DNA from 2 places in the Paenarthrobacter sp. genome. Region 2 is predicted to be linked to the other one. Evidence: predicted binding sites of a transcription regulator. Region 2 holds the regulator's gene; the other holds the start of a gene.
The links. Region 2 encodes LexA, which represses DNA repair genes until DNA is damaged. Its sites were predicted from a motif close to TCGAACANNTGTTCGA; they were not measured.
Positions count from the first base shown of each region.

Region 1: a site for LexA is predicted at 8,787-8,802, ahead of RIF72_RS13300 (Y-family DNA polymerase). Genes of this name have one in related genera too.

Region 1 is NZ_JAPSHI010000017.1:20,457-35,669, reverse strand. Features, by position in the region: gene RIF72_RS13350 (right-handed parallel beta-helix repeat-containing protein) at 1-977, opposite strand, end outside; gene RIF72_RS13345 (hypothetical protein) at 988-1,215, opposite strand; gene deoC (deoxyribose-phosphate aldolase) at 1,268-1,960, opposite strand; gene RIF72_RS13335 (FAD-dependent oxidoreductase) at 2,076-2,963, opposite strand; gene RIF72_RS13330 (dihydrofolate reductase family protein) at 3,153-3,749, shown strand; gene RIF72_RS13325 (metalloregulator ArsR/SmtB family transcription factor) at 3,780-4,169, opposite strand; gene RIF72_RS13320 (MFS transporter) at 4,138-5,415, opposite strand; gene RIF72_RS13315 (translesion error-prone DNA polymerase V autoproteolytic subunit) at 5,644-6,075, shown strand; gene RIF72_RS13310 (LacI family DNA-binding transcriptional regulator) at 6,081-7,088, opposite strand; gene RIF72_RS13305 (sugar porter family MFS transporter) at 7,224-8,690, shown strand; gene RIF72_RS13300 (Y-family DNA polymerase) at 8,864-10,162, shown strand; gene RIF72_RS13295 (uroporphyrinogen-III synthase) at 10,176-11,333, opposite strand; gene cobA (uroporphyrinogen-III C-methyltransferase) at 11,346-12,380, opposite strand; gene nirB (nitrite reductase large subunit NirB) at 12,390-15,020, opposite strand.
Region 2 is NZ_JAPSHI010000003.1:135,927-151,139, forward strand. Features, by position in the region: gene dapF (diaminopimelate epimerase) at 1-782, shown strand, start outside; gene RIF72_RS04220 (methyltransferase) at 763-1,377, opposite strand; gene hflX (GTPase HflX) at 1,890-3,452, shown strand; gene RIF72_RS04230 (ATP-dependent DNA helicase) at 3,445-5,505, shown strand; gene lexA (transcriptional repressor LexA) at 5,511-6,254, opposite strand; gene RIF72_RS04240 (LysM peptidoglycan-binding domain-containing protein) at 6,604-6,963, shown strand; gene RIF72_RS04245 (histidinol-phosphate transaminase) at 7,042-8,160, shown strand; gene hisB (imidazoleglycerol-phosphate dehydratase HisB) at 8,207-8,833, shown strand; gene hisH (imidazole glycerol phosphate synthase subunit HisH) at 8,830-9,573, shown strand; gene RIF72_RS04260 (hypothetical protein) at 9,574-9,732, shown strand; gene priA (bifunctional 1-(5-phosphoribosyl)-5-((5-phosphoribosylamino)methylideneamino)imidazole-4-carboxamide isomerase/phosphoribosylanthranilate isomerase PriA) at 9,779-10,522, shown strand; gene RIF72_RS04270 (SseB family protein) at 10,522-11,466, shown strand; gene RIF72_RS04275 (MFS transporter) at 11,517-12,821, shown strand; gene RIF72_RS04280 (DUF1844 domain-containing protein) at 12,912-13,310, opposite strand; gene infC (translation initiation factor IF-3) at 13,705-14,739, shown strand; gene rpmI (50S ribosomal protein L35) at 14,857-15,051, shown strand; gene rplT (50S ribosomal protein L20) at 15,171-15,213, shown strand, end outside.

The DNA of each region.
Region 1 (15,213 bases), on a different contig from region 2:
ACCGCAACATCGTGAACCGCCGCGGTGCCCTCGTCGTAGTAGCCGGTTTTGACGCCATCCGGAGAATCCCAGAACCGATTGTCATCCACGGTGATGTTGTAGATTTCATGCTCGCCAACGGCCAGCTGCAATCCCGAACCGTGGGATCCGCCACGCACGTCATTGTTTCTGTAGGTCACGTCATGAACGGACGCGCCGAGGGCTTGGGCCACGAGGCCGTCGTCTCCGTCATCTCCCTGACGCTGGTCAACTGTGTTGCCCTCCACCAACCCTCCATGGGAGTCAGTGATGTGGATGCCGTCCAACTGATCGTATCGGCCGCTGCTGGTCACCAATGTGTGGTTGTCACGGACGCAGAAATTGCTGCTGGCAACCACGGCGATGGAGTACGTGTAGGGATTCCGGGTGCTGACACCCTCCACCAAGACGTTGCTGGAGTGGCGGACGTCCACTAAGTACTCATTCAGGCGTCCTGGAAGATTCCCATCCAACTCTTCACCGTTTTGGTCCGCTGTGAGCTGAGAAATGGTGACGTTTTGTGCGCCGTCGGTGGTGATCAGCGGGTGGCCGCCGTAGGGCCCCTCGAATTCAAGGAAGTCCGGGCCTGCTTTCAGGACGGTGGTTGGCCCGGCTCCCCTGAGGAAAACATTGCTCTTGATAACCAAGGGACGTTCCAGTAGGAAAATACCCTCGGGCAACTGCACGATGGCCCCACCATTCTTGGAAGCGGAATCTATGGCCTGTTGCAGCGATTTGGACGTGTCCTCGGGGTCGAGATATCCCTCCACCACCCATTCTTTGACGCTGACGGCTTTGCTTCCCAACACATCGCAGGAGGCTGGTTCCGCCCGTTCCGGTGCATCCGGCTGACTGAGGGCGCTTGCTGAACCGCAGCCAGTGAGAAGCAGCGTGGTCAGCAGGGAAATGCCCAACAAAAAGGAATGGCCCAGGCGGGGGCCCGGGCCATTCAACGTCATAGTGCGGGTTCTAGCTTTCGCCGGCGGAGTCGGAGCGGCCAAGAATGGTCTGCGGGATCCAGAAAGCGAGGGCGAACAGGCCGAGGCAGACGGCCATCGGCCACGGGTTATCCAGGCTGAGGAAGGAAAGCGAGTAGATGGCGCCCAGGAAGAGCACAATCATCACAAGGAACAGCACAATGCTGCTGCCCAGGCTGTTCTCTTTTTCAATGGGGGCGCTTGTGGCGTTCTTGGACATTCATTCCTCCTCGCCCCGCAGGGCTCAAAAATCTCTGACGGCAGCGGAAGCCCTAGTAGGCGGATGAACCCTGTTCACCCTTGACAATGGCAATTCCGGAGCTCGCTCCGATACGTGTTGCACCAGCAGCAATCATAGCCTGTGCATCGGCTAGGGAGCGCACGCCGCCTGAGGCCTTCACCCCCAGCTCCGGTCCCACGGTCTTGCGCATCAAGGCAACGTCTTCAACGGTGGCACCGCCGCCATTGAATCCGGTGGACGTCTTGACGAAGTCCGCCCCGGCTTCCACGGCCGCTTCGCAGGCTATGACCTTCTGCGCATCGGTCAGCATGGAGGTCTCGATGATGACCTTCAGGATGGCCTCACCGGCGTGGACTACCTCGGACACGGCCCTTATGTCGTCCACCAGCGCACCCTTGTCGTTGGCGCGGGCAGAAGCCATGTTGATCACCATGTCGATTTCATCCGCACCGTCCAGCACGGCTCCGCGGGCCTCGAAGGCCTTGACGTCGCTGGGGGTGGCGCCCAAGGGGAAGCCGACCACCGAGCACGTGAGCACGCCCGAACCTTTGAGGGCCTTGGTGACGGTCTTGACCCAAACCGGATTCACGCACACCGACTTGAACTTGTACTCGACTGCCTCGGCGCACACCTTAAGGACGTCAGCCTCGCTGGCCTCCGGCTTCAACAGTGTGTGGTCAATGTAGGAGGCGATATTTGCAGGGGCGACGGCTTCGTTGCTCATGGGATCCTTCCGTGCAGGGCGTGGCCGGCCCGGTGGCCGCAGGGTTGTCACTGCCCGTCAAAGGACCATCTTGCCACATGCGCAGACGGCCCCTCGGGCCACCGTCAGCGGGGTGTCAGGCTGCGATCAACGCTGGCTGATCGTCTTTGCGCGCACTCAAGAGCAGGCCTGAGGCGCACAGCATCGCAGAGGACTCAGCGGAGAGAAGCAGGCCCAGTCGAAGTCCGTCGCAGGAGGCGGCATCGCCAATCGCCCAGATGCCCGGTACGGACGTGGCGAGGTCGCGACCTACTGAAATGCCGCCGTCGGGAGCGGTTGTTAGCCCGGCGCTTTCGGCGAGGTCGTTACGGGCAGTGCGCTCCTCGGCCAGCACCACCAGGTCGCCTTTCATGCTGCTGCCGTCTTCGAAGAGAATGCCCGTGGCAGGCAGCATGGAACCCGGCGCACCGGTGCCGCTGCCGGCGGAAGGCACGACGGCGGTTGGGCGGAGGGTTGTGCGGACGGGGCGGACCCCGCGGGCACGCAACACAGCCTCGGCCTGGCCCGCTGCCGGTCCGTTCCCAACGAGGATTCCCAATGGACGGCGGCCTACAACGCGAGTGACGTCCTTGACCGCTTCGCCGATGTTCGCGGCGTCGTCGATGGTGGAGTAGCTCAGGCTGGATTCGGCGCCCGCCACCGGTGGGAGGGCCGGTGCCGAGCCGGTCGCAATGACCAACTGGTCGTAGGAAAATTCCATGCCATCCACGGTGGTGACAATTCGTGAGTCAGCGTCGATGAAGCTCGCCGCCTGCCCGAAGCGGACCGAAACCTGGGGAAGTTCAGCGAGTTCCAACAGGGCGTCCGCGTAGTCGTCGCGGTTGCTGAGCAGAGTGATGGTTCCGTGGAAAGCGCGCTGACGGGAGTCGGTTCCTCCGGCAAGTCGCCGCACCAGAGCCTGGGCCGCTGGACCAGCGCCTGCAATGACGATGTGGAGGGAAGATGCGGACGGGATGGCGGACATGTTTGGCCCTTTCGCTCATGTGACCTGCTGTTGATCATCAGCGTAGGGGGCCGGTTTTTCGCGGGTGTTTCACCGCTGTTGCCATCTTTGGCCGATCCGTAGCGTGGTGTTTACCGGCCGGTAATAACGTGGATCACATTGCGCGGGCGGACCGTTCTGCCCCGGCCGCCGTGGTGGCATGATGGGCGAATGAGCCAAGTCACGTGCGATCTGACTGTTTCCCTGGATGGATTTGTTGCCGGCCCCAACCAGCGCGTGGAGGAGCCGTTGGATGACGGCGGAGAGCTCCTGCACCGATGGATGTTCGAAGAGCCGGAGGCGAATGCGCCCGAGATTGAAGGGATCCTCGCGGCCGGTGCGTTCATCATGGGACGCAACATGTTTGCCGGCCCAGGACCCGAGGCATGGGGCACGGAATGGCGGGGCTGGTGGGGCGACGAACCGCCGTATCACGCACCGGTTTTTGTCCTCACCCACCATCGCCGTGAGCCGTTGGAGATGGAAGGCGGGACAACGTTCAACTTCGTCACCGACGGCATCGAATCAGCGTTGGCGCAGGCCCGGGATGCTGCCGGTGACAAAGATGTGGCCATTGCCGGGGGAGCGCAGACCGCCCGCCAGTATCTTTCGGCCGGGCTCATGGACGAGCTCCGGCTCCACATTTCACCCATGGTCCTGGGTGGTGGCGAGCGATTGCTCGACGGCGTGGGGGACCTGAGGCTTGAACAGGCAGAGGTGCGCGGGACTGGCCTGGTGACACATGTGCGGTATCGGGTGATCCGTTAGTCTCGTTCTTCTTTGGCGGAGTCGGGAAACTCAGCCGTGAGTGGGTTCGCCGGTGAGCCGATGATCGGCGTGGTTGATGGTTTCCTGTATCAGGCGGAGAAGGTGTCCATCATGGAGCGAATAGATGACGTGTCTCCCGTCTTTCCGGGTGTCCACCAGGCCGCTCAACCGGAGCTTGGCAAGATGCTGACTGACCACCGTGCGCGGGACCGTTGCTTCCCCCACAAGTTCCGTGACAGTTTTTGGTCCCTGCGCGAGCTGCCAAAGCAAGTGCAGGCGTGTCGGTTCGGCCAGCATCCGGAGTGTGCCCGCGGCACTCTCAAGGTGCTCCGGCCCCGGGACGACCAGGTGGAACAGCGAAGGCTGTTCAGAAGCGTCGTGGGACTGGTTATTCGGTTGGTTGCTTGGTTGGCTGCTCAACGCTGTACTCCCTCGCAACGGACTCTTCGGCTCCCGTGACGGATTGCCGGGGCCAGGACAGGAAAGCTCCCGCACTGCCTAGTATCGCAAGAATTGTCAGTGTCAACGCAGCCCAGCCCAGACCAGCGGCGGCACCAAGCCAGCCGGCCAACGGGTAGGCGAGGATGTAGCAGGCATGCGACAGGGAAAACTGGGCGGTGAACACGTAGGGCCTGGTGACGACGGCGGAGGCGTCCCGCAGGAGTCTGGAAGATGGCGTGAGGATCGCGGAATTGCCGGAGCCCAGCACGAACCACAACCCCATCAACCACCACCAGCCACTGTTCGGTGAAGCCAGGGAGGTAACTGCCGTGGTCACCACCAGGGCCACGGGGATCACGGCGGCACCGGTGAACAGGACGGCTGCGTTGCCAAACCTCTGAAGTGCACGTGGCGCCAAGATGGCCACCATCATCGATCCAATCCCAAAGCTGGCCAAAGCAAGAGCCAAATCGGTCTCAGGTCGATGCAAGACTTCGCGAACGTAGACCACTGAGTTCACCAACACCAAGGCCGTAGGAGCGGCTACCACCACGTTGAGCGCAAGCAGAGATCGTAGCCTGCGGTTGCTCCAGAAAATGCGTGTACCAAGGGTGGTCCGGTGCCAGAGTGTTCCGGACGTTCCATATCCTGACGCAGTGGAAGGAAGCGCAGTGATAGCCACCATGCCGGCAGAAAACAGGAATCCGAACACAGTACCCAGGAAGAGGTTGCTGTAACTGACCACTGTGAGCAACAGCGCTGCGACGGCGGGGCTGACGAGGGTCTCCATGTCGTAGGCCAGCCGGGATAGGGACAATGCCCGGGTATAGTCCCGGTCCTTCTTGAGCACTTCGGGAATCAGGGACTGGAATGTTGGTGTAAAGGTGGCGGAGGCTGACTGCAGCAGGAAGACCACAGCATAGATTTGCCACTCTTCAGTGATGAACGGCAGGCACAAAGCCATCAAGGCCCTGATGAGGTCCGCGCCAATCAACACTGGCTTTTTAGGAAGCCGGGCTACGAGGGCGTTGATCACGGGGGCGAAGCCTACGTACGCCAGCATCTTGATGGTTAGGGCAGTTGCCATCACCGCACCTGCATTGCTTGCGGCTAGATCAAACGCCATCAGGCCCAAGGCCACCGTCAGGAGGCCGGTTCCGATCAGTGCCACGACCTGTGCTGCAAAGAGCCGACGGTACGTGACGTCCTTCAGCACCGACAACATAAAGCACTCCTTCATCCCATAAGTGCACATGTGCGCGTTCATGCACTTATTAGCGTAGCTCGGAGTGGGTGCGGTGGAAGCGGGCGGATGGTCGAGGTGTCCAACGAGGTCCTCGGTAAGGCCGGGCCGAACACGTGAAACCACCGCCACCCTGCGGCGGAGTGGATTCAATGTCTGTCACCCGCTGTACACTGAACTATCGAACATATATTCGAAAAAAGGTGTGTTGTGGGTGTGATAGTCGGCCCCCGCGTGGTAGATGCGGGCTTTTCCCTTATGTCAGTACTGCTGGCGCCTATCCCGGTGGCGGCGGGCTATCCATCGCCTGCGCAAGACTATTTTGATGGTCGGATCGATCTCAACGAGCACCTGATCAAGGATGTCACCAGCACTTTTGTCGTGCGGGTGACCGGCGAGTCCATGGAGGGCTCCGGTATCAGCGACGGGGACGAGTTGATCGTCAACCGGGCGCTCGAGCCCAAGGATGGGTCCGTCGTCGTGGCTGTCCTTGATGGCGAGCTGACCATCAAAAGGCTGCGGGTCACGCCCTCCGGCGTAGTACTGCAGGCCGACAATCCCAAGTACCCGGACATTCGCGTCCCCGCAATGTCGGAGCTGACCATTTGGGGTGTGGCCACCACATGCCTGCATCATATTTGACTGTTTCAACCCGGCGGGGCTGTCGAGTTTCGCACCACGAGCTGCGGTGCGAGGCGCCTGTCTGCGGCGGGCCCATCGGGATTGCTGAGGCGTTCCAGGGCAACGGTTCCCGCAATCTGCCCGAGTTCAACGGCGTGGAGGTCAACGGATGTGAGGTCGATGCCATGAAGCCCTGAGGTCCTCGAGTTGTCGTATCCCACCAGGGAAAGCTCGGACGGCAACGAAAGGCCCTTCGCGTACGCAGCCTCGCGGGCGCCGAGGGCGAGCTGGTCATTGTGGGTGAAGATAGCCGTTGGTCGGTCAGTCATGCCGAGCAATTCGGCGGCCGCCCGCCGTCCTGCGTCCTGCGTGAAGTCATCGGCCGCCAGCAAGAGCGGCTTCAGCCCGGCGTCGCGCATGGTTTGTGCATAACTCTGCCTGCGGACCGTATGGCCGTCGTGCACGGGACCTGCCAAGTGCGCGATCCTCGTGTGGCCCAGCCCGATGAGGTGTTCGGTGGCTGCACGGGCGCCGGCGGCATCGTCTGAATAGACACTGTCCACGCCATCCACGGGACGCGTCACGCTGACCAGCGGAACGATCTTGGCCAATTCATGGACCCGTTCGTCCGAATCCAGCAGGGTGGCGGCGATGATTATGCCCACTCGTGCCTCAATGAGTGATTCCAGCGCGCCTTCATCCTCGCCGTCAACGGATCGGGAGACGCTCAGGATGAGCCTGTTGCCGTCCTGGGGCAGCGCCATGCGGACGCCACTGAGGATGTCGGCGTAGATCTCGTTGCGGATGTCCATGAGATGGAGCCCGACGGCGGAGCGATGCTTTCGTGCGAGATCGGCGGCTACTGCGTTTGGCCGGTAGCCTAGACGCTTTGCGGCATTGAAGATTGCCTGTTTGCTTTCCTCGCTGACGCCCGGCGCACCCCGGAAGGCAAAGGACACTAAGGTTCGGGAGACGCCGACTTCCCTGGCGACGTCGCTTTGGGTGGCCGAACGATGACGGTTGTCGATAACCATGTCCTCATCCTCCCATGACGCAAAGGCGTAAATTCAGCAATTTGTTAGTTTGACCTTACATTTAAGCCTTTCGCGCGTTAGTCTGTATCTGGGACGGGTGAATATGACCCGCAACACACTGACAAAGGAGTCCTGATGTCTGCCACACAACTGCAGCGGGGTGCCGCCGATGGCACCTCACTCCCGCCGCTGACAAATGGTCCGCACAGAAAGCGCCTGGGCCTCGTTGCCTTGGTAGCCACCTTCGGTGGTCTTCTCTTCGGCTATGACACCGGAGTCATCAACGGCGCACTGAGGCCGATGACCCTGGACCTTGCATTGACGCCACTGACGGAAGGGATTGTCACCAGCTCCCTGTTGTTCGGAGCGGCCGCCGGAGCAGTTGGTGGTGGGCGCCTGTCGGATGGTTGGGGTCGCCGCAAGACGATCATCCTGCTTGCCGTCCTGTTCTTTGCCGGGACGCTTGCGTGCGTCTTCGCACCGAGCTTCGAAGTCATGGTGCTGGGACGGGTCATCCTCGGGTTGGCCGTCGGTGGCGCCTCTACCGTGGTCCCTGTATTCCTGGCCGAGCTGGCACCGTATGAAATCCGCGGCTCCCTTGCGGGACGGAACGAACTCATGATCGTCATTGGGCAGCTCGCGGCTTTCGTGGTCAACGCCATCATCGGCAATGTCTGGGGTGAATTCGGGGGAGTCTGGCGCATTATGCTTGCGGTTGCAGCCCTGCCCGCCATAGCCCTGTTCTTCGGTATGCTGCGCATGCCTGAATCGCCGCGTTGGCTGATTTCCAAGGGGCGCTCGCAAGAAGCGCTGGAAGTGCTCAAGACCATTCGATCCGTGGAGCGCGCCCAAGCTGAAATGGCCGATGTGAAGCACTTGGCTGATGAGGAACGGGCGTCGAAGGCAACCTCCTGGGGAGCGCTCAAGGACAAATGGATCTTGCGGATTGTGCTGGTAGGTATCGGCTTGGGCGTGGCTCAGCAGCTGACGGGTATCAACTCGATCATGTATTACGGCCAGTCCGTGCTGGTTGAAGCCGGCTTCGACTCAAGTGGGGCCCTCATAGCCAACGTCGCCCCCGGTGTCATCGCCGTCGTGGGTGGCGTCATTGCCTTGACGCTCATGCAACGGATCAATCGACGTACCACCCTGCTCCTTGGATTCACGCTGACCACTGCCTGTCACTTCCTCATCGGAATCGCCTCGATCGTCCTGCCCGTCGGCAATGCCGCACGCCCCTTCGTCATCTTGTTCCTGGTGGTTGCGTTTGTGGGTTCCATGCAGACATTCCTCAACATCGCAGTGTGGGTGATGCTGTCCGAGATCTTCCCGCTGCATGTTCGCGGGTTCGCAATAGGCCTGTCGGTATTCTGCCTCTGGATCGCCAATGCGCTCCTCGGCCTCTTCTTCCCCACCTTGGTGGCGGGCGTCGGGATTACGGGAACGTTCTTCCTCTTTGGGATTGTTGGAATCCTGGCCCTCATCTTCATTTACACGCAGGTTCCCGAAACCCGCGGACGCACCCTGGAGGCACTGGAAGAAGACGTGACCACCGGGGCCATCTACCTGGTGCACAAGAAAGAGTCGGCTGGGATTTCCTAAATCTCAGTACTAGCCGCATCCCGCTGGGCCGGACTTTTCCACAGTCCGGCCCAGCGGAATGTTTCTTGTCAGAGGCTGCCGGTACAGTAAATGTATTCGAACATACGTTCGAATGCGCGGCGTGTCCCGCACCCGAATTCGGGCACGCGTGCTAGCTCGAGTCAGGGAGTGGAATGTCCAAGCCAGCGCTCATGCATCGCATGCAGGAGATCGCCCACGTGGATATCAACTGCTTCTATGCTTCGGCAGAACGAGCCTTCAACCCTGCGTTGGAGGGAAAGCCGCTGATCGTCCTTTCCAACAACGATGGCTGCGCCGTCACCAGGTCGCCGGAAGCCAAAAGACTGGGGATCGGACTCGGGGAGCCGTGGTTCAAGCTTGCTCCGCGTGCCAAGGAATGGGGACTCATTGCACTCTCAAGCAACTACGAACTGTACGGAGACATCAGCTCGCGTGTGATGGAGCTCCTGGCGCGGTACTCAGCATGGCAGGAGGTGTACTCCATTGATGAAGCGTTCCTCGGAGTGAAAGGGCAACCCGATGAACTGCTGGAGCTAGGGCGCGCCATCAAGGCTGCCTGCCAACGTCACGTGGGGGTTCCCGTTTGCGTAGGTATCGCGCGCACCAAGACGCTTGCCAAGCTGGCCAACAAATGGGCCAAGCACAACCCGGCCTTCAACAGTGTGTGCCGTTGGGACTCCATCCCGGAGGCCCAACGTGAAGCACTCATGGCCCGGCTCTCAGTGATCGAGATCTGGGGCGTCGCCACCAGGCTCACGAAACGCCTGAACGCGATGGGGATCTTCTCCATCTTGGACCTGGTCCATGCCGACCCAGTGGCGTTGCGGGACAAGTTCTCCATCGTCATGATGCGGACTGTGCTGGAACTGCAAGGCACGCCCTGCATCCCCATGGAGGAGGAACGAATCGGACGGGATCAACTGATCTTCTCCCGGTCCTTCTCAACGCCCATCACCACGGCCGCCGAGTTGCGGCAGGTGCTGAGCGTCTATGGCCAGATGGCCAGTGCCAGGCTGGCCAAGCATGACCTTCAAGCCAAGCTGCTGACTGCTTTTGCGGCAACATCGGTCTACAACCCGAACGACAAATCATTCCCCACTGTCAACGTCAAGCTGCCGATGCCCACCTCGGATCCGGTGTTGCTGACCAAGGCCGCGCACGCACTGGTTCCAAAAATTCAGGAAGGCGTGAGGTACGCCAAAGCCGGAATCATGGTCACGGACCTCCGACCCAGCGGCAACCAGAAACCGCTGGAAATCTTCGAGAACCGGCATGAGGAACGGGGCATAGGCCCCTTGCTGGAGCAGGTCAGCAAACGGTATGGCCGGGGCTCCATCGGTTTGGGCCATGCAGGGATCAAAGGCGGTCCGGACTGGTCGATGAAGCGCGACATGCTCAGCCCCCGTTACACCACAAAATGGGACGAGCTTCCCCTGGTGAGGGCGGCCTAGCTTGTCCGGGAGCCTAAGCCCGCAGCCGGTAGCCGCGCTTCACTACAGTTTCCACGAGCTTGCCATCAGGCAGGGAAGACCGCAGCCGGCTCACCGTCATGTCCAAGGCATGGACAGAACCGCGCAGGTCCAACAAATCGGAGAGAGCTTCCCTGGAAAGAACAGCCCCGCCCGCGCCGAGCAGCGCTCGCAGCAGCAGGAGGGGAGCCGGTGCAAGGTCCACCACCTCACCGTTGATCCGCAAGCAGCGTCCACGGAGCTCGATGGTCGCGCTCTTGGTTTCCAAACGCCGCACGTGGTTCAGCGAAAGATGTTCGGTAACCAGCCTGATGAGCGCACCCATGCGGTAGCGATCAGGGATCAACGGGGTCAGCCCGGCGTCGACAAGGGGTTGAGCGGTGACCGGACCGACGGCCGCAACAGTTACCGGACCCTTGAGAGCTTCGATGAGCTGGCGGTAGAGGCCCATTTCGTGTGCGGTGCTCCACATGGCGTCCACTGCCGGGGCACTGGTGAACGTCAGGACATCGAGGTTTCCGCTGACCACGGCTTCGATCAGGCGCGGCAGCTTATCTTCGCCGTCGGGCTTCACCCAGCGGTACGGAGTCACCGTCAAGACGGTAGCGCCGGACATGCGGAGCCGTTCCAGCTGGCGGACGTCCGTGTAGCCGTGCAGCTGGACGGCCACGGTCTTACCGCGCACGCCTTCGGCCAAGAGCATGTCCACCAGCGTGGCGGTGGTCTCGTCGCTGCTGATTCCGACGTCGGCAAGGCCGGCCGCCCGAACGGCGCCGCGGGCTTTGGGGCCACGGACGAACATTCGGCACGCGGACAGCGTGTCCAGGAGTTGCTCGCCGATGCCAAACGAATCAGCGGCTTCGCACCAGCGGCGCATGCCGTAGGCGGTGGTGGCGATACAGATGTCCGGCTTGGCCTCGATAATGGTGCGGGTGTCCTCTATGAGGACCATGTCCTCCTGCACAGGGGCGATCTTCAAAGCGGGGGCGTGCAACACGCTCGCACCACGGCGCTCCAGTGCCTCAATGAGGTCGCGGGAGCGGCGGTGCGAGGTGACGCCAATGCGGAATCCGTCCAACGGCGCTTCAACGGTTTCGGTAACTTCCGGTGCGGAGGTAGGGTCCTGGACTTCGATGGCACGTGCAACAGTCATGTGTTCTTACCTTCAGGCTTCAAGGAGCGAAGCCGCGAGTCGGCTCAGTTCAGCGGATGCTTCGGCATGATTCCGGTTGGCTTCAGCAACACGGACCACCTCGCCGATGACCAACACGGCCGGGTTACTGCAGCCGGTAGCTGCCGTTTCGATGGTACCGAGGTCAGCGATAGTGGTGCGCTGTCCCGGGCGGTACCCACGTTCCACCACAGCCATTGGCATGTCCGATTTCATCCCCGCCCGGCGGAGTCCGGCCGCCAGCTGGGGCAAGGTGCCGATGCCCATGAGGACCACGATAGTTCCGCCAAGTCCGGCAAGGTGGGTGTGTTCCTTCTCGGTCAACGGGGCATGGCCGGATACCACGGTGAACATGTGGCTGACCTCGCGGTGCGTCACCGGGATTCCGGCTGCTGCGGGAACGGAGATGGCACTGGTGACACCGGAGATCACCCTCACAGGGACGCCGGCAGCAACACACGCAGCCACTTCTTCGCCTCCGCGGCCGAACACGTACGGATCGCCGCCCTTGAGTCGGACCACATTCTTGCCCAGGAGCGCAGCCTCCACCATCAACTTCTCGATGTCCCTCTGAGTCACCTTGTGAAGCCCGGGCTGTTTTCCAACGTCCACGAGTTCAGCAGAGGTCAGATCGGCCAGTTCCTGATAGGGGGCAAGCCGATCGTAAAACACCACATCGGCATCGCGCAGCGCGTCCACAGCACCCACCGTGAGCAGGTCCAGGGCTCCCGGGCCTCCACCCACCAGGGTCACATGGCCTTCGGTACCGGGTGCAGGCTCAAAAGCAACGGGAATCCCGGCGTCGCGGCAGCGTTCCACCAGCGGCAGCCAGCCGGACTCGCCGTCGTCCACTACCGCCACCAGGAACGGGCGCTCGGGAAGTTGACCGTCCCCAGGCACACCTTCCGGGGAGCTGAGCCGGTACACGTTGGCACCGGCGCTCTGGTAGCGGCGGACCGCTTGGCGGGCAGACTTCTCAGATCCCGTGACAAGGACGTCACGGCCGGTGAGATCAATGGTGAGCTGCATGGTGAACCCCTAGTTTTCTACGCCGACGGTTTCGCTGCGGACCGGGATAGTGGAAGCGATCAGCACGCCGCCCTTTTCCTCGTTGGTGGCCGGACGGATCTGGCCACGCTCCGGAACAAAGGAAATGGACTCGTCCTTCTGGTTGGGAGCGTTGACGAACGAACGGAAACGGCGGAGACGCTCCGGGTCCTTCAAAGTCTCGGCCCACTCGTCCTCGTAGGTGTCGATGTGTTTTGCCATGGCGGCTTCAAGCTCCTCGGCGATGCCCAAGGAGTCGTTGACCACTACTTCCTCGACGTGCTTGATGCCGCCGTCGAGCTCTTCCTGCCAGCGCGCGGTGCGCTGGAGGCGGTCAGCCGTTCGGATGTAGTACATGAGGTAACGGTCGATGTACTTCAGCAGGGTTTCGTCGTCCAGGTCCTTGGCCAGCAGCTGGGCGTGCGCCGGGGTGGCCCCACCATTACCGCCCACGTAGAGGTTCCAGCCGTCGGCCGTGGCGATCACTCCGACATCCTTGCCACGGGCTTCGGCGCATTCACGGGCGCAACCGGACACACCCATTTTCAGCTTGTGCGGACTGCGGAGGCCGCGGTAGCGCAGCTCCAAGGCGATAGCCATGGCCACCGAATCCTGCACGCCGAATCGGCACCATGTGGAACCAACGCAGGACTTCACCGTGCGAAGGCTCTTGCCGTAAGCCTGTCCGGATTCGAAGCCGGCGTCCACCAGTTCCTTCCAGATGTCCGGCAACTGCTCCAGCCGCGCGCCGAACATATCGATGCGCTGTCCGCCCGTGATCTTGGTGTACAGGTTGTACTTCTCAGCCACTGCCGCGATGACGCCGAGACCCTTAGGCGTGATCTCGCCACCTGCGATGCGTGGGACCACCGAATAGGTGCCGTCCTTCTGCATGTTCGCCAAGGCGCGGTCGTTGGTGTCCTGCAGCGAACCACGCCCGGCATCCAGGACGTAAGCGGAGTGCTGGCTGGCCAGGATGGAAGCAATGGTCGGCTTGCAGATATCGCAACCTGCGCCGGTGCCGTACTTTGCCATGATGTCCTCGAAGGACGTGAGCTCAAGGACGCGGATGGCATCAAAGAGTTCCTGCCGGGAAAGGCTGATGTGCTCGCACAGTGCCTTGGAGACCTCAATGCCGGACTTCTTCAGTTCGCCTTCAAGGAGCTTCTTGAGCATGGGAACGCACGAACCACACTGCGTGCCGGCCCTGGTGCAGCCCTTCAGCTCACCGAGCTCCTGGACAGGGGAGTTACCCTCGCAGGCACCGCAGCCGTTGATGGTGTCACGGATAGTTCCGGCGGCCACGTTGTTGCAGGAGCACAGGATGGCATCGTCCGGAAGCTCAGTCTCCGGAGCCTCGCCACCACCGGCAGCGCTCAGATAGGCGCCAGGTTCGGCGGACAGTTCGCGGCCCAGAAGCGGGCGTAGGCCCATATACGGGGATGCGTCGCCCACGAAGATGCCGCCCAAGAGGGTCTTGGCATCATCGGTGGTGACAATCTTCTGGTAAACGCCACGAGCGGGGTCGGCGTAGACGATTTCCAGGGAGTGCTCGGTGCGGGCAAACGCGTCGCCGAAGCTGGCCACGTCAACGCCGGACAACTTGAGCTTGGTGGCAGTGTCAAAGCCCGGGAACGTTGCTTCTCCACCGTGCAGACGGTCAGCTACGATCTCGGCCATGGTGTTGGCGGGAGCCACGAGGCCCAGGCACATGCCCTCGAAGTTGGCCACTTCGCCGATGGCCCAGATGCCCTCTACTTCGGTGGCACAGAAATCATTGATGACAACGCCGCCCCGCTGGCCCAGGCTAAACAGCTGCTCTTCGCCTTCAGCCGCGCGGAAGAGATCGTCGCGGGGCCTGACACCGATAGCCACGATCACGAGGTCCGCGTCAATGGTGCGGCCGTCAGCCATCAGGACACCGGTGACGTTGCCGTCGTCGTCCGTGACTACCTCGGAGGGGAAGACGCCACCGTGGACTTCGAAGCCCTTGGCCTCAATCAGGCGGCCTAGGGCCTGACCTGCACCCTCATCCAGCTGGGTGTTCATCAGCCACGGTGCGCCGTTGATGACGATCGGTGTGGCGCCCAGCTGTTCGGTGCCGGCAGCGGACTCAAGTCCAAGCAAGCCACCACCAATAGTGACGGCGTTGACTTTGCGGCCGAGCTTCCCGCGTAGCTCGGCGATGGCCTTGTTGATGGCCCAAACGTCCTCGAGCGTGCGGTAAACGTGGGTGTGCTCGGCGCCCGGAATGGGGAGGCGGGCCGCATCCGAGCCCGAAGCCACCACCAAGTGGTCGTATTCGTACTTGTTGCCGGCGGCTGTAAGCACGCTCTTGGCAACGGAATCGATCTTGACGGCGCGCTCGCCGGTGATCAGAGCCAGGGCTTCGTGGTCCCACATGGACGCATCGCCCAGGGTGAGGTCCACGCCGGTTTCCGTGAGGGCCTTGCTCAGCGCAACGCGGTCGTACGGGAGGTGTGCCTCTTCGGTCAGCACCGTAACCTGCCAACCTTCAAGTCCGCGATTGAACATGGCGTCGGCGAAACGGTGGGCAGCGGGGCCGCCGCCGACGACGACGATGCGGCGCGGGTTCTCTGTACTTGAAGTGTGTCCGGTCACTGGTGGGCCTTTCGCAGATGTTGCAGACGGATCTCCGCAACTTGTGGTTCCAGCCTAGGGACGGGCAGTTTCGCTTCAGTTTCCCTTTTGTTTCGTGATCTTAACTTCTGCATCACGAACGCATTTCCGGGGGTGTGAGGTCTCTTTTACGCGTTCGACACAAACGCGGACAACCGATGAAACACCTGGGTCC
Region 2 (15,213 bases):
ACGTGGGCATCGGGGGTGACGGTCTCATCAGGGCAGTTCCTTCCCGTTTTCTCCCGGAAGGTCGTGTCGCCCTTGAGCAGGATCCCGAAGCGGAGTGGTTCATGGACTACCGCAACGGAGATGGTTCGCTCTCTGAAATGTGCGGCAACGGCGTACGCGTCTTCGTTCATTTCCTGATTGCGCAGGGCCTGGTGGACCTTGGCCCCGGTCAGACTCTCACCATCGGCACTCGTGGCGGCGTCAAAAAGGTTGTGAGGACAGCCAACGGTTATGCCGTGGATATGGGCCCATGGGAGTTCATCTTCCCCAAGGAAGCCACCAGCAAGGCCATGGATGCACTTGTCAGCGCCGACGGCCTGGAAGTGGCGCGGCCCGGCCTGTCAGTCAGCATGGGCAATCCCCATACGGTAGTTGCCCTTGCGGAACTCAGTGAGCTTTCAGCCACACAGTTGTTCAAGGCCCCCGTGGTGGATCCCAAGCCCGCAAATGGGACAAACGTGGAGTTCGTTGTTCCCGCGGAGCCACTGGTGGAAGACGGCATAGGAACCATCACCATGCGTGTTCACGAGCGTGGGGTGGGGGAGACACAATCCTGCGGCACCGGCGCGTGCGCTGCTGCCGTCGCGATTCGTCACTGGGCGGGTGAAACGGCTCCGAACGACTGGCACGTCAAGGTACCGGGCGGCGTCGTGGGTGTGAAGTTCTTCCCTGGCGCGGGGGGCCGCGAGCATGTAGAACTCAGCGGCCCGGCTGTCATCGTGGCTACTGGGACGCTTTCCTGACACGGATGATCCTGAACGTTTTGGACGTGCTTTCACGGGAGACCGTGTAGGAGCTGTCCAGCTCGGTGGCAAGCCATCTCTGCAAGGAGTCGGAGCCCAGATTCTTCTGAACAACCAACCAGGCGTTACCGCCCGGTGCCAGCCGAGGCAGCCATGTCAGCAGCAGCGTATGGAGTTCGTCCTTGCCGATGCGGATGGGCGGGTTGGACCAGATGGTGTCGAACTCGACGGCGGGGTTTACCTCGTGCGGAAGGCTGGCTGTGACGTTGGTAAGACCGAGCACCGCCGCATTCTCGTTGGTCAGCGTGATGCAACGCTCATTCACATCCACGGCATGGACGTGGGCATGGGGCGCCAGCAGCCCCAAGGTGAGGGCAATCGGGCCCCAGCCGCAGCCGATGTCCAAAAGGTGACCCTTCGGTGAGGGCGGTGGAACCTCGGAGAAAAGTACCGCCGTTCCTTTGTCCACGCCGTCGGGACTAAAGATGCCCGACGAGGTCTGCAGCTGACGTGTGGCTCCTGCGAGTTCCACTGTGAGTGGCTTGCGGATGAACGGTCCGGCCGGTTGGGCGGTGAAATAGTGTGCAGACTCCATAATTTGCCAGATTAGTTGGCTAACGTCGGCTTGGGAAACTGCCTCCTTCCACGGCGGGTTGACAACGGCTGCTAAAGTGGAACGCATGTTCTTGATCTTCGAGTAATCAGCCGAAACACACCTGAGTCATCAGGTGTAGCACGGTACCGCCCGCGACGCAGCCCGCTTGGCCATTCAACCAAGCCCGCCTTCCGCCCGGCAGGTCCCCCTGGCTCAGTCCCTAACTCCTCTGTTCGGAGCCGGACACTCTGAAGATTCAGCCCCACATCTTAGTGGAGCAGCCATACCATCCGGCTTAACCCGTAGGCAGGCAGAGCATCCTCACCTTGGCCAAAGGACCCTCCCCGCGGAGTCAATCACGCCACATCCCAGCAGTCCCTGCCACCGAAAGGCACCGACTGCCCAGTACACAGGAGGCCCTTTTGGCCGATGCCCGTCAGCCGAGCGCGAATAGCGCCCCATCGAGCACCAAACCGCACTATTCTGGAATTGCCGAACAGTCTAAGGAGACCATGACCACCCAGAAGCACTCCGGATCCGATTCCGACGCCCAGGACATGAGTCCTGAACAAATCCAGGCCGTCATCGACCGGATTCTTTCCAAGGATGTACCTGCGCAGGCATCCGACGACAACGACGCCAACAGTGTGTTCGGCAAGGCGCAGGCTATTTCCACGCTGGATCAAGAACACAGTATCTACGACGGCGACCAGGAAGATTTGGCTGAACGCCGCGCCCTTCGCCGTACCGCGGGACTGTCCACCGAACTTGAAGACGTCACGGAGGTCGAATACCGGCAGTTGCGCCTTGAGCGCGTTGTACTGGCCGGCCTGTGGACTGAGGGGACTCTTGCGGACGCTGAGAACTCCCTCCGCGAGCTGGCGGCACTTGCAGAGACGGCCGGATCCGAAGTGTTGGACGGGTTGGTTCAGCGCCGGCAGAAGCCGGACCCCGGGACCTTCCTTGGTTCCGGTAAGGCCCAGGAGCTTAAGGACATCGTCGCCGCCACGGGCGCCGACACCGTGGTGGTGGACACTGAGCTCGCGCCCTCGCAGCGACGTGGCCTTGAGGACATTGTGAAGGTCAAGGTAGTTGACCGCACCACGCTGATCCTGGATATCTTCGCCCAGCACGCCAAGAGCCGCGAAGGCAAGGCACAGGTGGAACTCGCACAGCTCGAGTACCTGCTCCCCAGGCTTCGTGGTTGGGGCGACTCCATGTCCCGCCAGGCCGGTGGCCAGGTGGGTGGAGCAGGCGCTGGAATGGGCTCGCGTGGTCCTGGTGAAACCAAAATCGAACTTGATCGGCGCCGAATCCGCACCCGTATGGCCAAATTGCGTCGCGAAATCGCTGCGATGAAGCCTGCGCGTGAGACCAAGCGAGCCAACCGTCGTCGTAATGCGGTTCCTTCTGTTGCGATCGCCGGGTACACGAACGCCGGCAAGTCGTCCCTGCTCAACCGCCTGACTGACGCAGGTGTCCTGGTGGAGAACGCCCTGTTTGCCACGCTGGATCCCACAGTTCGCAAGGCGCAGACCCCGGACGGCATCGGTTACACCCTCGCAGATACCGTTGGGTTCGTCCGTTCACTCCCAACCCAGCTCGTTGAAGCTTTCCGTTCCACGCTGGAGGAAGTTGCGGATGCGGACCTGATCCTCCACGTGGTGGATGCATCCCACCCCGACCCCGAAGGGCAGATTGCAGCGGTAAGGGCCGTCTTCACCGAGGTGGATGCCCGCAAGGTTCCCGAGATCATCGTCCTTAACAAGGTGGACGTCGCGGATCCCTTCGTGGTGGAGCGCCTCAAGCAGAAAGAACCCCGCCACGCTGTTGTGTCCACCCGCACGGGCCAAGGCATCGCGGAACTGCTGGAAGACATCAGCCGGTCCATTCCCCGGCCTGGCGTGCGCCTTGAACTGCTGATTCCCTACGATCGTGGGGAAATGATCAACAAGCTGCACAATTCCGACTCTGAAATCCTCAGCCTTGAGCATGAGGAGAACGGGACCCGCGTAGTTGTCATGGTGCGCGAAGGCCTGGCCGCCGAACTGGAGCCGTTCGTCAGTAATGGTTGAGAAGGTGGCGGCGGACGCCGTCGAGTCGGTGGGGGAGAAGACCACCCTCGAGCTGTTGGATCGGGCTGTCGCCGGAATGGGCGGACAAAGCCGTGCCGGCCAGCACGAAATGGCCAAGCATGTCACCCGGGCCATCGAGACCGGGGAGCATCTATTGGTCCAAGCGGGAACGGGAACAGGTAAGTCGTTGGCATACCTGATTCCGTTGATCGCCCATTCCATGGACAGCGATAAGCCGACCCTCGTGTCCACCGCCACCCTGGCACTCCAGACTCAAATCGTTGGCCGGGACCTTCCCCGGCTGCTGGAGACCATCAACCCTGCCCTTGAGCGCCCGGTCAATGTGGCGCTGGTCAAGGGCAGGGCAAATTATGTCTGCCTGCAGAAACTCGAGGGCGGGTTCCCCAGCGAAGAGCCTTCCGAAGGGCAGCTGTTCTCCCTTGGCGAGGACACCAGCGTGCCCCACTTTGCTGCCTCCATGGGCGGACCGCAATCCCAGCTGGGTAAGGAAGTGGTCCGTCTCCGGGAATGGGCTGAGAAAACCGTTACGGGAGACCGTGACGAACTCATGCCCGGCGTCACGGACAGGGCTTGGCGTCAGGTGTCCGTGACGTCCATGGAGTGCCTGGGAGCCCAGAAGTGCCCTATGGCAGAAGAGTGCTTCAGTGAGCTGGCGCGCTCCAGGGCGGGTGAGGCCGATGTCGTGGTCACCAACCACGCCATGCTGGCCGTCAGCGCCTTTGAAGGCCTGGCCGTGCTGCCTGAGTACGACGTCGTGGTGGTTGACGAGGCGCACGAACTTCAGGACCGTGTGACGGGCGCTGTTTCAGGCCAGTTGTCGGTGGCCATGGTTCATGCAGCGGCATCAAGTGCCCGCAAGCACACGGCCATTACAGTTGACGCGCTCAACGCCGCCGCGGAGCGGTTGGATATGGCCATCGCCGGGGTGCCCAACGGGCTGTTGCCCAATGGCCCCAACGACGAACAGCTCGATTGCCTGGACCAGTTGAGGGACGCGACGCGCGCTGCGCTCTCGGATTCGAAGACGGATTCATCAAACGCAGTCGACGGCGGAAGGCAGCTGGCGCGTTCACGGCTCATGCTGATCCTGGAATTGTGCGAACGCATGCTGGCCGCCAAGGAGAACCGGGAAGTGGTCTGGTTCTCCCGGAACAGCACGTTCGACCCCCAGCAGGGCTATTCGCAACCTGATGAGACTGCCCCGGCCTTGATCAACATCGCCCCGCTCAGCGTTGCCGGACGGCTTCGCGAAGGGCTCTTTGCCGGCCACACCGTGGTGCTGACCTCCGCCACTCTGGCCATCGGCTCAGCTTTCGAACCGGCAGCAGGCGGACTCGGCCTCATCGGCGACGGCGCCCCGAGCTGGACTGGGATTGACGTGGGATCGCCCTTTGACTATCCCAAACAGGGTGTCTTGTATGTGGCGAAGCATCTGCCCAAACCCGGTCGCGGTACTTCGCCCGAGGCGCTGGACGAATTGGAAGACCTCATCCGCGCGTCCGGCGGGGGAGCCTTGTGCCTCTTCTCCTCACGGCGTGCGGCCGAAGAAGCAGCCGATGCCATGCGGCTTCGGCTGGATGTGGATGTCCTCTGCCAAGGCGAATCCACCATGGCGGCCCTCGTAAAGCAATTCGCGGATGAGCCGGACACCTGTCTCTTCGGAACTATGTCACTGTGGCAGGGCGTAGACGTTCCCGGCGGCTCATGCCGCTTGGTGGTCATTGACCGCATTCCCTTCCCGCGGCCTGACGATCCCCTGATGACTGCACGCTCCCGGGCAGTGGCACAATCCGGTGGTAACGGCTTCATGGCGGTCTCAGCCACGCATGCTGCCATTCGACTGGCGCAGGGTGCGGGCCGCTTGATCCGTTCGACTGGCGACAAGGGAGTGGTCGCGGTGCTCGATTCGCGACTCTCGACGGAACGCTACGGAGGCTTCCTGCGTGCCGCGCTGCCGCCGTTCTGGGCAACGACGGACCGAGCAGTGGTACGTGGCGTTTTGGAGCGTCTGGGCTCGTCTAAAGCCCCGTAGGGCGCCTAAAGGGAGCGCAGTACAGAAACAACTTTACCCATGATGGTCGCTTGATCGCCCAGGATGGGTTCGTACTGGGTGTTCTGCGGGAGCAGCCATGTGTGGCCGTCCCGCTGCCGGAAGGTCTTCACGGTTGCTTCGTCATCCAGGAGGGCTGCCACGATGTCACCGTTGATGGCATCGTTCTGGCGGCGGACCACTACCCAGTCACCGTCACAGATGGCGGCATCAATCATGGAATCGCCGGCCACCTTCAGCATGAACAATTCGCCATGCCCCACAAGTTGCCGGGGGAGCGCGAGCACGTCTTCCACCGTCTGGTCAGCCAGAATGGGACCACCGGCGGCAATGCGGCCCACCAGCGGGACCATGGCGGTGTCGCTGGCACTGGCCAGCTCTGTTACAGCAAGGCCACCCGCACTGCGAAGGGTGGCAGGCGCTTCCACGCCCGGAATGGTGCCACCGTCCAGGGTCAGCGGCATCAGGACTTCCATGGCGCGGGGACGTTTGGGGTCCCTGCGGAGATATCCGAGCTTCTCCAATTGGGACAGCTGATGAGTGACGCTCGACAAACTGGCCAGACCAACGGTGTCACCGATCTCGCGCATGCTGGGCGGGTATCCGTTGTCATTGACGGATCGCTGGATGGTCTCCAGGATCTTTTTCTGCCGGACAGTCAGGCTCTTGGGACTCTTCTGAGGCTGCTGGCTCCGCAGGGGTGCCCCGCCGCCCGTGGCTTTCGCTGCCATGTTCGCCAATGCCTTTCCATTCCGCCCCGAAGCGAGCCCGGGGTTGTCGGGTCTGCAAAAAATGTCAGACCCTCCTGTTCCACTGAAACAGTGCTGTTTCTTCACTCAAACGTAGGGCAGGCACAGGCGTTTATCAAACATTTGTTCTAGCGAGTCTCGACACCGTTCGTTGATAAGTGCTAAAAATGTCATAGCAAGGTTCGAATATGTGTTCTATAAACCTGAAGCTGGCACTGGATGTTCGAACAAAGTGTTCGAACATTCAGAGTCAGATGAGGGGAACGCAAAGAATTGGCCGCCAAGCACCGGGCACCCCGGAACCTGGCAATAGCTCAGAAGGGCTCAGCTCATGTCCGCAATCACTACGTTCGCTGAATTCCGCACCACTCAGGCGCCCGCTCGCCTGCGTCTGACCCGGCGGGGACGGATTGTCTTCTTCGGCATCCCGGCAATGCTGTTGGTGGCGGCGCTGCTGACCCTCGCCGGTTTCATCAACTCCCCGGCCAAGGCGTCGGACTCCCAGTCCCAGTTGCGTCCGCCTGTTGCAGTCACGGTCACGGTCCAGCCGGGGCAGTCCCTTTGGGGCATCGCCGGCGCCGCCGCTCCGGAGCGGGACCCGCGTGATGTCATCGCGGAGATCATCCAGCTGAACGACCTCCGCGGCGGCCGCATTCTGCCCGGCCAGCAGCTGTTCGTCCCTGCAAACTGAGTCGTCCACCATCCGCAGGAGCCGATCGCCCGGCGTCACAGTTAGTCGGCAGTCCCGGCCGCCCCTTAAACTGTGTTGGTGAGTGACCAGCTTGAGCGACTTGACCGACTTCCCCTCCGGACCAATCTGCGTGGACTGAGCCCCTATGGCGCACCGCAGCTTGACGTCCCCATCCTGCTCAACGTCAACGAAAACACCCATGGCGTCCCGGCAGATGTCCAAGCCGCCATCACCGAGGCTGTCGCCGCTGCGGCCACAGGGCTGAACCGCTATCCGGATCGTGAGTTCACTGAACTACGTGAAGCCTTGGCCGAGTACCTTGGCCACGGTCTCTCTCCGGACAACATCTGGGCCGCCAACGGATCCAATGAAGTCCTGCAGCAAATCCTCCAGGCATTTGGTGGACCGGGACGCAAGGCGCTCGGTTTCCCGCCCACGTACTCCATGTACCCTCTCCTGGCTAGTGGCACGGACACAGAGTATGTCGGCGGTGTGCGTGCTGACGACTACGGGCTGGACGCCGAATCGGCCGCCGCGCAGGTTCGCGAAACGGGTGCCAACATCGTGTTCCTGTGCTCACCGAACAACCCAACCGGTACTGGGTTGAGCTTGGACGTTGTTGAGGCCGTCTACGAGGCCGGCGAAGCGAGCCAAGCCATTGTGATCGTGGACGAGGCCTATCACGAGTTCGCGCACGACAATACTCCGAGCGCTTTGACGTTGTTGCCCGGACGTGAACGGTTGATCGTCTCCCGCACCATGAGCAAAGCATTCGCCCTGGCAGGTGCCCGGCTCGGCTACATGGCGGCAGCTCCGGAAGTCACAGACGCCATCAGGCTGGTCCGCCTTCCGTACCACCTGTCTGCCGTCACGCAGGCGACGGCCCTGGCGGCGCTCAACCACCGCGAAGCCCTTATGGCCGACGTCGAGGACATCAAGGTACAGCGCGACCGGATTGTGACCGAGTTGCTGCGTATGGGCCTCAAGCCCGCGGCGTCCGACTCCAACTACGTCTTCTTTGGCGGGCTCGAGGAGCCGCACAAGATTTGGCAGGGCCTGCTCGAGGCGGGTGTGCTGATTCGCGACGTCGGCATCCCTGGGCACTTGCGTGTCACTGCCGGAACCGAACCGGAAACCACCGCCTTCCTTGAAGCCCTGGAGGCACTGCTGGACGACGCGCCGCCACCGCACGCCTAAACTTGTTCATAGACCCAACCCATCCTCCGTGTATAAGGACGTCCCAATGAGCGAAACCGGCGCCACGCCGACCGCTGCCCGCACCGCGCGCATGGAGCGCACCACCAGCGAGTCTTCAGTCCTGGTGGAGATCAACCTGGACGGTTCCGGTGTCTCGGACATCAGTACCTCGGTTCCCTTCTACGACCATATGCTGACGGCCCTGTGCAAGCATTCCCTGATCGACATGACGGTGAAGGCCACTGGCGATACACACATTGATGCGCACCACACAGTGGAAGATGTCGCCATCACCTTTGGTGAGGTCCTGCGGACGGCACTGGGCAACAAGGCCGGCATCCGTCGCTTCGGTGAAGCAACGGTTCCTTTGGACGAAGCCTTGGCGCACGCCGTCGTTGATGTTTCCGGACGTCCCTACCTGGTGCACGGTGGTGAGCCGGCCGGGCAGGAGTACCACCTGATCGGTGGACACTTCACGGGCTCGTTGACACGCCACGTTTTTGAAGCCATCACGCTGCACGCCGGGATCTGCCTGCACATGAATGTCCTTGCCGGCCGCGACCCGCACCACATCGTCGAGGCCCAGTTCAAGGCCTTTGCACGCGCGCTGCGCGCAGCCCTCGAGTCCGATCCCCGTGTGGAGGGCATCCCGTCCACCAAGGGAGCACTGTGAGCGGCCAGGTTCTGAAGAACGGAGCAGTGGCTGACGCGACTGCCTCGGTGAAGCCGGAGTCGCCGGAAGGCAAGCCCACCGTAACTGTGCTGGACTACGGATCGGGCAACGTACGGTCTGCTGTCCGGGCGCTGGAGCGCGCCGGCGCCCACGTGGTTCTGAGCTCCAAGCCTGAGGATGTGCTCAACGCCGATGGACTCGTGGTGCCCGGCGTGGGTGCCTACGAGACGGTGATGAAGGAGCTCAAGTCCGTCGATGCCATCCGCATGATCGGACGCCGGGTTGCTGGTGGCCGACCTGTGCTGGCCATCTGCGTCGGCTTGCAGGTCCTCTTCGAAGCCGGTGTAGAGCACGGCACCGAATCCGAGGGTATGGCTGAGTGGCCGGGCAAGGTTGAACTCCTTCCCGCTCCCGTAGTGCCGCACATGGGCTGGAACACCGTGGACGTGCCGGAGGGCTCCAAGCTGTTCGCCGGCGTCGAACAGGAACGTTTCTACTTTGTGCACTCCTACGGTGTCCAGGAATGGAACTTCGACGTCGTTCAGCCCCGCATGGCTCCTCCCATGGTCACGTGGTCCGAACACGGTGCACGCTTCATTGCCGCCGTCGAGAACGGCCCGCTCTGTGCTACGCAATTCCACCCGGAGAAGTCAGGCGATGCCGGAGCCCGGCTCCTGCGAAACTGGGTGGACAGCCTCCGTAGGCCCGCTCCGGAAGCATCCGGAAGCGATACCGCCTAGATGTGGGGGTCGGTATTGCTGATGGCCCTCGCCGGCCTGCTGATAGGCGGGGGCATCTCCTTCCACCAGCAGAAAAAACCACGCTGGGTTTCCATTTGTTTCTATGTGCTGGCCGGGATGTCCCTGCTGGCCGCCTATCTCCTGACGCTGGGTACCTGAACCAGTCGCTCAATAACCGCGTCACTTTCGAACTCCAAGGACACACATGACCACCTCCGCCCAGTCCGTTCTGGAACTCCTGCCCGCCGTCGACATCGTTGACGGCCAGGCAGTCCGCCTCCTGCAGGGAGAAGCCGGCTCGGAAACCAGCTACGGTACACCGCTGGAAGCAGCCTTGAACTGGCAGAACGCCGGTGCCGAATGGGTGCACATGGTGGACCTCGACGCCGCTTTCGGCCGTGGAAACAACGCCGCGCTGATCAGCGAGGTCGTGTCGCAGCTCAACGTCAAGGTGGAACTCTCCGGCGGTTTGCGGGACGACGAATCCCTTGAGCGTGCCCTGGAGCTGGGCGTCGCGCGCGTGAACCTTGGAACGGCAGCGCTGGAGAATCCGGAGTGGACCCGAAAGGCAATCGACCGCTTCGGTGACAAGATCGCCGTCGGCCTTGACGTCCGCGGGACAACTCTTGCCGGACGGGGTTGGACCAAGGAGGGCGGTGACCTGTGGGAGGTTCTGGCACGCCTTGAGGACGCAGGGTGCGCCCGCTACGTTGTCACGGACGTCACTAAGGACGGAACCCTTCAGGGCCCGAACGTGGAGCTCCTTCGCCAGATGGTGGAGAAGACCGGCAAGCCCGTTGTCGCTTCAGGCGGTATCTCCAGCCTGGAGGACCTGCGCGTCCTGCGCGAACTGGTACCGCTGGGCGTTGAAGGCGCGATCGTCGGCAAGGCTCTCTACGCCGGTGCCTTCACGCTGCCCGAAGCGCTGGACGTTGCCGGCCGCCGCTGATGCCCCACAACGCAGGACATCAGCACGACGCCGGACATCAGCACGACGCCGGACATCAGCACGATCAGGGCGAGGCAAGGCGTGAGCTTCCCGGCCACATCGCGGCCGCCTTGGCCGGTGCCGGGGGAGCTACCGACTCTGCCGGCCAGCCCTGGGCCGGAAGGAGCCTCAGTGGTGACGACGCCAAAATCCACAACTTTGAGGACGACGACGGCTCGGCGGACGCCGATTATGTAGCCGCCATCGCGGCATTGATCAACGGAACCGGCAGCGAGGCAGACGTAGTTGCCTCCTTGGCGACCGCCAGGGTTTTCGTTCCCGTAGTTGCCCAGCTGGCTGAGGAAGCAGAAGGCGTCGATGGCCTCCATGCTGACAAGCAGGCCGACATGGCTTTGATCACACTCAAGGCCCCCGATGGACGCATGGCCATGCCGGTCTTCACGTCGGCAGCTGCCCTCGAGGCATGGCATTCGGAGGCGCGCCCGGTGGCCGTATACGCTGCGCGAGCAGCGCTTTCTGCAGTATCCGAGGGCGCGCAGCTGTTGGTGATGGACCCAGGCTCCGACTTCGCATTTGTTGTGCGACGCCCGGCGATGTGGGCCCTCGCCCAGCAGAAGGACTGGACGCCGTCATACCTTGATGATCAACTGGAGACTGCTCTCGTTTCAACGGTCTCGGCATTTCGGACCGTTCGTCGCTTGGAGACGCAACCCGGTGGCGGTGTTGCGTCCCTGACGGCCGACGGTCGTCAGGTACCTGGCGGCGGTGCAGGGCCGGAACTGCGTGTGGTGCTCTTCCTCGAAGATGGACTCGACGCTGTGGCTGTGCAGGCGCTCCTTGCCCAACTGAACGATGCGTGGGCACGGATGGATTCCTTTGCCGAGGGCGTTGATTCCATGGAAGTAAAACTGCAGCGCGCAGCACAGGAGCCCGCGCAGCATTAATGGCAGTGCCGGTTCCCGGGGCTGCCCTGGGGAACAAGAGGATTTAGCCAGTGAACTTCGCTCTCTACAAGGAGATGCTGTCCATCCGCCCCGTTCGGCGTCTGCTGGTAGTGGGCATGATTGCGCGCATTCCACACTCTGCGGCGGGCGTGCTCCTCACTCTGCACATCGTGCTGACCCTGGGCCAGGGCTACGCCGCGGCCGGTGCAGCAGCGGCCGTCATGACCATCGGCATTGCGCTAGGTGCACCCTGGCGTGGTCGCCGGGTGGACATGGTGGGACTGAGGAAGGCCCTGATCCCTTCGGTTGTGTCCGAAACGGTGATCTGGTCGATAGTCCCGCACGTTTCGTATGAGTGGCTGCTGCCATTGGTGTTTGTCGGCGGTCTTTTCACGCTGCCAATCTTCAGTGTTGTCCGCCAGTCGCTGGGCGTCATGGTGGATGGCGAGCAGCGGCGATCGGCCTTTGCCCTCGATTCCATCGCCACCGAGCTGGTTTTCATGATCGGCCCGGCTGTCGGCGCCATTGTTGCCACCAGCGGCTTCTCGGCGATCGGACTGACGGCAGTGGGCATTTCGGTATCCGTGGCCGGGCTGTTCCTTATGTGGTTCAATCCGCCCACTCGGAGCGAAGTGGTCTGTACACCGCAGGAGACCGCGGACAGGGCGGCGGCTGATCTCGCTGCTGCGGAGGCTGCCATGGTGGCGTCAGCGCCTGCCCACGTCCAGGAGGCGGCCTCGGAAATGGCCTCGGCAACCTCGCGCACAGCAGCCCTCCGGAGCCGCGTCGCCAGGAACTTCACCTGGTTTTCGGTTTCCGTTGCTGCACTCTTCGCAGTAGCCGCGGGATCGGGCATGGTGCTCAGTGGTTCCGATGTCAGCATCGTCGGGCTGTTGGAAAGGGGCGGACACGAGAATGAAATTGGCATCGTGTTCTTCTTCTGGTGCGCAGCGTCCGTGGTCGGTGGACTCATTTACGGGTCAATGAAGCGGACCATTTCGCCTATGCTCCTCCTGCTGGGCATGGCCGCCCTCACCATTCCGATGGGCTTTGCCCAAGACACCTGGACCCTCGCGTTCCTCTCGCTCCTGCCTGGCCTGTTGTGCGCCCCGGTTTTGTCGGCGTCGTCCGAAAAGGTGGCTGACCTTGTGGACGAGGAGCGCCGGGGTGAAGCGATGGGCTGGTACGGCTCGGCACTGACCGCAGGCGTTGCATTGGGCGCGCCTCTGGCCGGGGTTTTCATCGACACCGTGGGTCCGTCGGGTGGCTTTGCCGCCGTCGGGGTCGCCGGCGTCGCTCTCTGCGCTATTGGACTCGTCCTTACGTCCTTGCGTCGCCGGGCAGCCCGCGTGTGAAAACCTAAAAACCTGAAACTACACAATCGACGACGGCGGGCCGACCACATGTGGTCGACCCGCCGTCGTCGATTATTGCGGAAGTTGGGGCTAGTTCACCGGTCCGGTGAACTTTTCGCCCGGGCCCTTGCCCGGGGCGTCAGGAATGAGGGAAGCTTCGCGGAATGCCAGTTGCAGGGAACGCAAGCCGTCGCGCAATGGGCCGGCGTGCTGTGAACCGATTTCCGGGGCGGCTGCTGAGACCAGGCCGGCGAGGGCCGTGATGAGCTTGCGGGCTTCGTCCAAGTCCTTGAGGTCCTCGGCATTGGGGTCATCAGCCAGGCCGACTTTGACGGCTGCCGCACTCATGAGGTGAACGGCGCCGGTAGTTATAACTTCAACGGCGGGAACTTCTGCGATGTCGCGGATCTGCTGGGACACCCCGGCGTCCACGGCGGGGGAGGCGTCTTCGCCATAGGCGTTACGGGAATTGCTGTCTTCAGTGCTCATACTGGTAAGCTTGTCACAGACCGACTGGAAGTCGTTATTCACAGTCAACATCTGCAGTTCTTGCTCCCGCCCTCCGCAATGTGCGCTTGGCGGGTTGTTTCTGTAGAATTGACTTTCAGTTTGCAAGCGGAGTTCTCTCCCACCCGCGTCAGCCGTTCCCCTTGGGGACAGGATCCCTTTTCGGGACAAGAGGTTGCCGGGTACCTGGTCGGACACTGTTGGAGGCGTTGCCTCCGGGGGTGCGTACTTCCCATGAGGGAGTGCAGCCGATCTTCGAGGCCTTCGATTGCACCAGCAATTGGGGGCCTTCTCTATTTGCCGGTGACATCACCACAACCACAGGAGCTTTAACATTAGCGAGCCAAGAATCAATGAGCGTATCCGCGTCCCCGAGGTGCGGTTGGTCGGTCCTGCCGGCGAACAGGTAGGAATTGTCCGCATCGAGGACGCCCTGCGTCTTGCTGCCGAATCCGATCTCGATCTCGTTGAAGTTGCCCCGCAGGCTAAGCCTCCTGTTTGCAAGTTGATGGACTTCGGCAAGTACAAGTACGAAGCCGCCGTCAAGGCCCGCGAGGCCCGCAAGAACCAAACCAACACGGTTCTGAAGGAAATTCGCTTTCGCCTTAAAATCGACAAGCACGATTACGAAACCAAGCGCGGACACGCACTTCGGTTCCTGGGCGCCGGCGACAAAGTCAAGGCCATGATCCAGTTCCGCGGCCGTGAGCAGCAGCGTCCCGAGATGGGCATCCGCCTGCTGCAGCGTTTCGCCGAAGACGTTGCCGAGGTTGGCATCATCGAGTCCAGCCCGCGTATCGATGGCCGCAACATGGTCATGGTGATCGGACCGCTGAAGAACAAAGCTGAAGCCAAGGCCGAAGCCCGTCGCGCTACGCAGCGCGCTGAAGCCAAGGCGCAGAATGAGGCCAAGGCATCGGGGCGAGTAGACACCACGGGCGAGCAGGCTCCGCTGACGCAGAGCCTCGCCGACCTTCTTCCCGAGGGCTTCAAGGTCACCGAGGAGGAAACCAAGCAGGAAGCTGTCGAAGCACCCGAGGCCCAGGCAACGGTTGCTGAGGAAACTCCCGCTGTTGAGGAAGTTCCGGTTGCTGAGGAAGCTCCCGCTGTTGAGGAAGCTCCTGTTGTTGAAGAAGCTCCCGCTCCGGTTGTTGAAAAAGCACCCGTGGTCGAGGCTCCTGCAGCCAAGGCAGCTCCGGCCAAGGCGGCGCCTGCACCCGTGAAGGCTGCACCGGCCGCCAAGGCAGCACCGGCAGAAGCGGCCCCAAAGCCAGCTGTTCCGGCAGCTGCCCCGAAGCCTGCAGTTCCTTCGGCTCCGAAGCCCGTCGCCAAGCCGGCAGCTCCCAAGCCAGCAGCTCGGCCCGCAGCCCCCAAAGCTGCACCGAAGCCTGCATCACGTAAGACCAACTAGTTCTACGCCGCGGAGGCCCCGCCTCCATCGGCAAGCAACCAGCACGCCGGCCCTTGTAGGCCGGCTGCGCGAAAGAATCGCGGACTCGTCCGTGGATACGTAAGGAGATCGGTTCCCATGCCGAAGATGAAGACCCACAGCGGTGCTAAGAAGCGCTTCAAGCTGACCGGTACCGGCAAGCTGAAGCGTCAGCAGGCTAACCGTCGTCACTACCTGGAGCACAAGTCCTCCAGGCTGACCCGTCGCCTCGCCGGTGACAAGCTCGTCTTCAAGGGCGATGCCAAGGTCATCAAGAAGATGCTCGGCGTCTAAGTTCCAAGTTCTTTGGTTACTGCCATCCGGCAGGGACCGACTACACCAAAAGCCTTCTCAGGCCGGCCGGGTTACCGGCAGTAGCAGCTTGGGATAAAGATTTCTGAAGGAGTACGCACGTGGCACGTGTGAAGCGGGCGGTAAACGCCCACAAGAAGCGCC